One region of the Vibrio algivorus genome, then DNA from elsewhere that is predicted to be linked to it. Evidence: predicted binding sites of a transcription regulator. Region 1 holds the regulator's gene; each other region holds the start of a gene.
What was found. Region 1 encodes MetJ, which represses methionine synthesis genes. Its sites were predicted from a motif close to TTAGACNTNTANANGTCTAA; they were not measured.
Positions count from the first base shown of each region.

Region 2: the regulator MetJ is predicted to act here: its motif matches at 1,870-1,889, upstream of metA (homoserine O-acetyltransferase MetA).
Region 3: the regulator MetJ is predicted to act here: its motif matches at 1,408-1,427, upstream of QQJ93_RS02610 (MetQ/NlpA family ABC transporter substrate-binding protein).

Region 1 is NZ_BSPV01000005.1:88,114-91,401, forward strand. Features, by position in the region: gene QQJ93_RS08700 (malic enzyme-like NAD(P)-binding protein) at 17-1,276, shown strand; gene metJ (met regulon transcriptional regulator MetJ) at 1,429-1,746, opposite strand; gene QQJ93_RS08710 (O-succinylhomoserine (thiol)-lyase) at 2,383-3,288, shown strand, end outside.
Region 2 is NZ_BSPV01000006.1:330,704-333,991, forward strand. Features, by position in the region: gene QQJ93_RS10560 (cation:proton antiporter) at 1-812, shown strand, start outside; gene metA (homoserine O-acetyltransferase MetA) at 915-1,856, opposite strand; gene sspB (ClpXP protease specificity-enhancing factor) at 2,064-2,549, opposite strand; gene sspA (stringent starvation protein SspA) at 2,552-3,187, opposite strand.
Region 3 is NZ_BSPV01000003.1:200,577-203,864, forward strand. Features, by position in the region: gene QQJ93_RS02595 (hypothetical protein) at 1-167, opposite strand, end outside; gene QQJ93_RS02600 (DUF2937 family protein) at 349-882, shown strand; gene QQJ93_RS02605 (GNAT family N-acetyltransferase) at 879-1,310, shown strand; gene QQJ93_RS02610 (MetQ/NlpA family ABC transporter substrate-binding protein) at 1,448-2,257, shown strand; gene QQJ93_RS02615 (LysR family transcriptional regulator) at 2,400-3,288, shown strand, end outside.

The DNA of each region.
Region 1 (3,288 bases):
TTAGGAAACGTTCACTATGTCTGATGATCAGCAACAAAATGATTTTCGCCAAAAAGCATTGGATTACCACGCCCAACCTACCGCAGGTAAAATTGCCATTGCTTTAACTAAACCAGCCGATACGGCGGAAGATCTGGCTTTGGCTTATAGTCCAGGCGTTGCTGAACCGGTACGTGAAATCGCACTTAATCCTGATAATGCTTATAAATATACCGCCAAAGGCAATACGGTTGCGGTTATTTCAAATGGTACGGCTATTTTAGGTCTAGGCAATTTAGGCCCATTGGCATCAAAACCTGTTATGGAAGGTAAAGCCCTTTTATTTAAGCGTTTTGCTGGCTTAGATTCGATTGATATTCAAGTGAAGCACCGCACTATCGATGAATTTGTCGATACGGTTGCTAATATCGCTGATACTTTTGGTGGTATTAACCTAGAAGATATTAAAGCGCCAGATTGTTTTGAAATTGAGCGCCAGTTAATTGAGCGTTGTGATGTACCCGTTTTCCATGACGATCAACACGGTACGGCGATTGTTACCGCAGCAGGTATGCTAAATGCAATTGAGCTACAGGGCAAAAAATTGTCTGAGTGTAAAATTGTTTGTCTAGGCGCTGGAGCTGCAGCGGTTGCGTGTATGGAGCTATTGATCAAATGTGGCGCATTACGTGAAAAAATCTACATGTTAGATCGTAAAGGCGTTATTCATACTCGTCGTGATGATTTGAATGAATATAAGCAATTGTTCGCTAACAACACAGACATGCGTACTTTGGAAGATGTGATTGCAGGGGCTGACTTATTCTTAGGTGTTTCTGGTCCAAATTTACTCCCACCGGAAGCGCTAGCATTAATGGCTGATAAGCCTGTGGTATTTGCTTGTTCAAACCCAGACCCTGAAATTAAACCTGAATTGGCGGCAAAAGTTCGTAATGATTTAATCATGGGGACAGGTCGTAGTGACTACCCGAACCAAGTGAATAATGTTATTTGTTTCCCATTCATTTTCCGTGGTGCGTTAGATGTACGCGCGAGTGAAATTAATACCGAAATGAAATTAGCAGCAGTGGAAGCGATTCGTCAGTTAGCTAAACAAGAAGTACCAGCTGAAGTTCTAAAAGCAGCTGGTGTTGAGTCACTATCATTTGGCCCAGACTACATTATTCCAAAACCAATGGATCCACGTTTGCTTTCTGAAGTAGCAGGCGCAGTGGCTCGTGCAGCAGTAGAATCTGGTGTTGCTCGCATTGAATTGCCGGAAGAGTATAAGCGATAACGGAACTCGAATTTCGTTTCTCGTGATCCGAAAAAGCCAGAACGTTTTGATTCGTTCTGGCTTTTTATTGTGAGTAACTAAAACGTTATAGTGATTAATTAAAATGAGAAAGAATATTCGAGAAACGAGCCACGAGTATCCGAGACACGTTTTTAATCATCAAAATTCTCAAACTCAATACCCATTTCGGTCATTAAGCGTTTTACTTCTGTCGGAATATCATCTGGGCGATCTTTACGCAAATCTTCATCGGTTGGTAAAGGTTGGCCAGTATAAGCATGTAAGAATGCTTCACACAGTAGTTCACTGTTGGTCGCATGGCGCAAGTTGTTGACTTGGCGGCGTGTGCGTTCATCGGTTAATACTTTAAGAACTTTTAATGGGATAGAAACCGTGATTTTTTTAACTTGTTCACTTTTCTTTCCATGCTCTGCATATGGGCTAATGTACTCACCGTTCCAATCTGCCATCACGCACCTTCGTTGTTTAATATCTGTAATTTTAGTGGCTAAGTGCTAATTCTAGGAGCATTTACTGCCGAAAGTAAAGACATTTAGATGGCCAGAAGTCTTGACGTCCTATGTTGTGAGGGATAAAGTACCGTTATATATTGTTTCACACATGCCACTGTAAGTGGATTTGTATACTTAACCTCAGGTTTGGATGGCTTTAGTTATCCAAATTTGAGGTTACTTAGGTATATGCTCCTTACTACTTTAAAGTAGTAAATAGTTTCAGTTTTTTAAATTGAGTTTGTGCCAATAGCGCTTTGGAAAGATTTTAGTATATACCCAAGTGACTTCAAGATGCAGAATTCAGAGCTATCATCCAAGTCTTTAAACAAGAAAGATTCGTGTAGGAATGTAAGCACCTTTCAAATGAATCTGACGCAGTGTAAAGGCTTGGATGAAGCTCCCGAAGGGCAAGTTAAAACAAGCTTTATGCGGCGTTAAATTAAATAGAGATAGAATCATGATCATATTCAATTTGCCTTGCCTAAAACTTGTTTTAATCTTGCTGAAACTCGCATCTTGAAGTTACTTGGGTATAGTGGATCGAGTGTCTGTGTATATTGATTGCGATTGCAAGAGAAAAGGAATACGCCAATGAGTTCAAGAAAGCCAGCAACTGTCGCCGTTCGTACCGGTATTGAATCGGATAGCCAATATCATGCGGTGGTTCCACCTATTTATCTATCGACCAATTATGGCTTTCCGGCTTTTGGTGAAGTACCTAAGTATGACTATACTCGTTCGGGAAACCCTAATCGTGGTTTGCTTGAGCAAGCTTTATCTGAGCTTGAAGAAGGCGCTGGTGCAGTGATCACCAACTGTGGCACATCTGCACTGAATTTATGGGTTTCCGCCTTTATTGGCCCAGATGATTTGATTATCGCACCTCATGACTGTTATGGCGGTACTTACCGTTTATTTAATACTCGAGCACAAAAAGGCGACTTTAAAGTTCAGTTTGTTGACCAATCAAACCAAGCGGAATTTGATGCCGCCATCGCTAAAAAGCCAAAATTGATTTTATTAGAAACACCATCAAACCCATTGGTGCGTGTGGTTGATATTGCCAAATCTTGTGCAAAAGCTAAGCAAGTAGGCGCATTAGTGGCGGTTGATAACACCTTCTTGACACCGGTATATCAAAAACCATTAACCTTGGGTGCAGATTTTGTTATTCACTCCACGACTAAGTACATCAATGGACATTCCGATGTCATCGGTGGGGTGATTATTTCTAAAGATCCTGAGCATGTAGAAACACTTTCATGGTGGGGCAATTGCATTGGTGCAACCGGTACACCGTTTGATAGCTACATGACATTACGTGGTTTAAGAACCTTAGCGGCGCGTATGCGAGTACATGAAGAAAGTGCACAACACTTATTAGCTTACTTACAAGAGCAACCATTAGTGGGCACTATTTATCACCCGAGCTTACCCGATCACCCTGGACATGATATCGCCAAAGCGCAACAAAGTGGTTTTGGCTCAATGCTGAGT
Region 2 (3,288 bases), on a different contig from region 1:
GCTTAGTTATTTTTGTCACTATCTTTACCGTCGCATTTAGTGGCCAAGCCCCTACTCCTGGTGGCGTGCTGACATTATTCTTACAAGAAGCAGTTGGCGGCATCGCTTACGGCTTTGTTCTAGGTCTATTGTTCCACTACCTAATTAGCTCAACCAATGATCACTCAATGGAATTACTCTTGATGATCTGTATTCCAACCGCCGGCTACGCTTTTGCTGAAACACTTGAAGTATCGGGACCACTAGCAATGGTCGTTTCCAGTATCATGATTGGTAACTGGACACGTTATGTTGGTTTTTCTAAAGAAAGTACCGAGCACATGGATCACTTCTGGGAACTAATTGATGAATTCCTTAACGGTATTCTGTTCCTACTTATCGGTATGTCTCTATTGTTGTTCGAATTCCACTCTGAAGATTGGATTATGATGGCGATTGCAGTACCACTGGTTCTACTGTCTCGTTTCCTAAGTGTTTGGATTCCATTTATCGGTTTTAAACGTTTTAGAACCTACAACAAATGGTCAGTGAAAATCCTAACTTGGGGTGGCTTACGTGGTGGTTTGGCACTAGCAATGGCGCTATCGATTCCACACGGTAAATACTTTATAACCTCTGCCAATATTGATATTAAAGAGATCATAATGGTGATGACCTACGCGGTAGTAGTCTTCTCGATCCTAATTCAAGGTTCAACCATTACTCCTATGATCAATAAAGCGAAAGTGGTACAAAAACAAATGGAAGAAGCAGATCAGCTACGTGCTCAAATGGAAGTGGATTCGAAAGATCAGGAAAATAAACCAAGCTAATAATTAGCCCATTCACTATATCGCCTCACAAAAAAGCAGCATAACTTTAAGGAATCTTCCAAAATAGTTATGCTGCTTTTTTGGGTTCTAAAACTTTATTTATCAATCATCTTTGGTGAAGTTATCTATCGAGAAATGGTCAAGATCGTAAGGTGTTTGCTGGTAGACACAGTAATTTAACCAGTTAGAAAACAATAAATGACCATGGCTTCGCCAACTGGCAATCGGTGGATTGTCTGGGTTGTCATTTGGGTAATAGTTCACTGGGACAGCAGGATCCATTCCTTCAGCTAAATCTCGCACATATTCATTATGTAAAGTATGAGCATCATATTCAGGATGTCCTGTGACAAATACATGCCGCTTATCTTTACTACTCGCAAGATAAACACCAGCATCATCAGAAGTCGCTAAGATATCTAAATCAGTATGTTCAGATAAATATTCTGAAGTGAAATCGGCATAGCGAGAATGAGGTGCTAAGAAGCTATCATCAAAGCCTCTGACTACCGGATGAAACTCACTAACCACATCATGATGATATACACCTGACAGCTTCTCTTTACGAGTACGTTTAGGTAAGTTATACAAAAGCTTTAAGCCAGCCTGAGCTGCCCAACAAACATATAATGTAGAAGTCACATGGTCTTTAGCCCACGACATTATTGTCTGCAAATGCTCCCAGTAAGCTACATCTTCAAATTGCACTAGCCCTAATGGCGCCCCCGTAATAATCAAGCCATCAAAATTTCTATTTTTCACTACATCAAATTGGCGATAAAAATTATTCAGGTGTTCGGTTGGCGTATTTTTACTTGGGCGGTCATCAATACGCAGCAACTCAATATCAACTTGCAGCGGACTGTTTGAAAGTAAGCGTAAAAACTGAGTTTCCGTCTCAATTTTTTTCGGCATCAAATTTAAGATCAATACTTTAAGTGGACGGATCATCTGCGTAGTCGCACGTGTCTCCGACATAATAAAGATTCTTTCCTGACGTAAGATATCAGAAGCAGGAAGTTGATCGGGAATCTTGATTGGCATTGCACTCTCTCCATAAGCAATCTAGACGTCTAAACACCCACGAGTATATCAAGACAAAAAGGAATGTCGAGCAGGAATATAAGGAGAGTCCATTGCTTACTTCTGTTTATTCCACATTAAGTTTAGCTCAAAAAAAAGCAGCGCATTAAATGCACTGCTTTTGAAAACGAAATGACTTATACCCAAGTTACTTGGGTATAGTTATCACTACTTAACGATAGTTAAACTCGGGCGACCTTTAGGTTTAGCCGAAGCTTCAGGTTCATCAGTAGTTGATGCTTTAGGATCTTCATCACTTGAGCTAGTAACACTTGATAGTGACGATACTGGCTCTTCTTCGATGCCAGCTTCCATCTCAGCAGTGTAAGCATCTTCTGGTTCAAACATAGTTCCAGCGCCGTTTTCACGTGCATAGATAGCCTGTACTGCATACATAGGAACAATGACGGAATGTGGACGACCGCTAAAGCGAGCATTGAACATAATGGCATCATTACTGATTTCTAAGTTACCAACCGCTCGTGGCGCAACGTTCAAAATAATCTGTCCGTCTTGCACAAACTCTATTGGTACACGTACACCAGGTAATGTCGCTTCCACCACTAAGTGTGGAGTCAGTTCATTATCCACTAACCATTCATAAAATGCGCGCACTAAATAAGGGCGTCTTGGTGTCATTTTGTCCATATCCATGATTAACGAACCAAGCGCATTTCTCGTTCAGCTTCTGTTAATGAAGCTAAGAATGAATCACGCTCAAACACGCGGCTCATGTAGATTTTTAGCTCTTTTGAACCAGGGCCAGATAGCTCAATACCAAATGTCGGTAGACGCCATAGTAATGGTGCTAAGTAGCAGTCGATTAGGCTAAACTCTTCGCTCATGAAGTGCTCATATTCAGCAAAAACAGGAGCCAAAGTTAACAAGTCATTACGTAGTTTAGTACGAGCCGCTTCCGCTTCTTCAGGTGTACCTGAAACAATTTTCTCTGCTTGTGAATACCAGTTACGCTCAATACGGTACATCATCAAACGGCTATTACCACGAGCAACAGGATAAACAGGCATCAAAGGTGGATGAGGGAAACGTTCATCAAGGTATTCCATGATGATATTTGAGTTATAAAGTGCAAGCTCACGATCGACTAGAGTCGGAACTGACTTATATGGGTTAAGTTCAATAAGTTCAGTTGGTAAGTTATCTTCTTCAACTAACTCAACTTCAACACTAACCCCTTTTTCGGCTAGAACAATACGAACCTGATGGCTATACATATCTGAAGCACTTGAAAATAGAGTCATCACAGAACGTTTATTGGCAGCTACAGCCATTGAGAAGCCCTCCAGCACACTTAAAAATAAAAAAGAATGGAGGCTCAATGCCCCCATTATATAAAAATTAGCAAGGAATTTTAGCACAAATGTTTACATTC
Region 3 (3,288 bases), on a different contig from region 1:
CAATACGACAGTTCAGAATCAACCAGTTCCATTAACTTTTTAGGACAACCAATACAGTTACCTTCAGTACCGCAAACAAAGGTATCTTCTTCATATAAAGGAAAAGTTGTTTTTGCTTCATCAATGATGATTTGCATGGCTTCTGTACGAGTCGGCTTTTTGTTCATATACAGTTCCTCTTGGTTAGTTCTTTTATAATAAAATTTTAAACTTTAAAAATAAATTGAACTTTGGAGGTAGATTGAACTTTAAAGGTCACTTGCGTATAAACCATTATGCTTTTCCTTTTCGTCATGTATTCTCGTTAGATCTTCTATCTGTAATGTGCCTGATGACATGGAGTGTTCAATGAAAAAGATCATAGATTATCTTAAGCTCGCAGTATTGATATTTGGTGTGCTAATTGGGGTGCAAATTCCCGGTTTTGTTAGTCAATATGGACAAAACTTAGATGCTAGAGTGGCTGAGTCCTCTCAAGGTTTATCTCAGTTTCAAGATGATGCTGATCAATATTTTAACGGTAGCTTAGAGCAACTACTTAAACATTACGCTCGTAACCAAGATCCAGTGATTGTAGCGGGTGGAAAAAGCATTAAAACTCTCGTTGCCAGAAACCAAATGCTCACCCAAGCACAAAGTAATTTTCATCAATCACGCTATAGCCCTTATTTACAGGTTTTCGTCAGCCCTATTTCCGAGATCCGCCAAGATGTTTGGAATCATTATGAGTACAAAGTGATTCTCAATGCTGAAGCGATCAGTATTGGTGCGATTTTTGGGTTAATGGTTTTAGCACTATCTGAATTGGTATTATTTATTTTATCGTTGCTTCTAAAAAGTCTGCTTGGTAAACCGTATAAAGCAAATAGGAAAATGAGATGATCATAGAACAAGGCACTATTGACGACATTCTCTTTATCAATCAGCAGATTCCAGAATTTGATGGCCGTACGACCAAAGACAAACTTGAGTCTCGCTTAGCCGATAAACCTCACCTTATTCTGATTGCCAAATTAAAAGGTGAGTTGGTTGGTTACAAGGTCGGGTATCAACTAAGTTCGGATGAATTTTATAGCTGGTTAGGAGGCGTTATTCCAGACTACCGCAATCAAGGCATCGCCACTGCATTGCGTCAATATCAAGAACAATGGGTGCAGCAATCTGGCTATAACGCGATAGCTGTTAAATCGATGAACCGTTATCCGAATATGCTGCATTTATTAATATCTAGTGGCTATCAAATCATTGGGTATGAAACTGGAAATAATGAAGGTGAAGGTAAGATCGTTTTTCATAAAGTACTTGGATGAGGCGCGTTCTTAAATAATTCACCGTGATATAACCATTCGTTATACCTAGCATACTTTTAATCATTATGTTTCCGGCTTCGGTTGAGGTAGTCTGTTTATAGATGTCTATACGGCTATTTTTATTTAAAGGGATATTTATGACAATTAAGAAAACTATTACCAAGCTTGCACTACTTTTTCCTTTAGCATTAGGACTAACCGCTTGCGGACAAGAAGAAAAAACGGAAGTCATTAGAGTAGGTGCCACGGTTGGCCCTCACGCTCAAGTTGTTGAAGCGGTTGCAGAAGAGGCAGCTAAGCAAGGGTTAAAAGTGGAAGTAGTGACCTTTTCTGATTACATCACACCGGATGCGGCGTTGGTCGATGGCAGTATTGATTTAAACAGTTATCAGCATCAACCTTTTTTAAATAACTTTAATGATAACAATAAGAAAGCAAACTTAGTTTCTATTGGTCGTTCAATTTTGATGCGCATGGGCGTGTATTCCGATAAGTATCAAAATTTGTCTGATTTACCGCAAAAAGCGACCATTACTATTCCAAATGATCCAACCAACAGTGGTCGAGCTTTGTTGCTTTTAGCTGAGGCAGATCTTATCACCTTAAAACCAGGTTTAGGCTCGAAAGCGACCGTTTACGATATTATTGAAAACCCTAAGCAGCTCGAATTTATCGAAATGGATGCCGCGCAATTGCCTAGAACCCTGTCGGATGCGGATGCTTCTGTGATTACCATGAATTATGTGATGTCATCTGGTTTAGATCCGAAAGAGCAAGGTATCTACTTTGAAGCAAAAGATGCTGAATTAGCAGTAATGGTTATTGCTTCTCGTGCAGCAGATAAGGATAACACCACATATAAGAAGTTTGTGGAAATTTATCAATCACAACCGATTCGTGATTTTATCCAAACTACCTTTAAAGGCACGATTGAGCCTGCGTTTTAATCGAGTATTTAATTTAGAATAAAACAAAAACGAGCACTTCAAATGGAGCGCTCGTTTTTTAGTTTATTCATACACTACAAGTTCAATATTTACGATAAAATAAAGTCATGATTAGCCATGAATAGACGGCATTGAATTAGAGATGAATATAGAACACCTAAAGCTGCTTGTTCGTTTAGCGTCAAGCCAGAGTATTAGCAAGGCAGGGCATGAACTAGGTTTATCACCGGCAGTGGCTAGTTCGTATATTAATAAACTCGAGGAAGGCTTAGGCGTTCGCTTAGTTCATAGAACCACTCGTAAAGTTTCTTTAACTGAAGAAGGATTAGCTTTTCTTCCTTATGCTGAAGAAGTGCTTGCCTCCGTTGAAGCCGCACGTGGAGCAGTGGGTGCTGGAAATAATAACCCGACTGGTACCTTGCGTGTGACTGCTCCTGCCTCATTTGGTCGTATACACTTGATTCCTGCTTTGAAAGGGTTCATGTCTAAATACCCTGATATTACGGTAGATTTTCGCTTTTCAGATTCGATCATAGATATGGTAGAGGGAGGATTTGATGTCGCGATACGGGTGGCAGAATTAAAAGATTCTACATTGATCGCCAGAAAGTTAGCTCAAGACCGACGCATAGTTGTCGCTTCTCCTGAGTATTTACAAGAGTTTGGAACCCCAAAAAAACCACAAGATCTCGCTAATCATAATTGTATTAATTTGATGGGCATGGATAACTGGCCGTTTAAAACAGACAGTGGGCTGTTCAACGTACATACTTCAGGCCGGCTTAGAACCGATAATGGCGATGCAATGCGTGATGCCACGATAAATGGCCTTGGAATATCGATTAACTCATTATGGAGCGTATATCAGCAGATAGAATCTGGCGATTTAGTCGAAATTTTACAAGATTATCCATTGGATATGGACGCGAATATCTGGGCTGTTTACCCAAGTTCTCGATTAACTCCTCTTAAAGTCCGTGCTTTTATAGATTATTTTATCGATTACTTTGGCCATCCGACATATTGGGAGT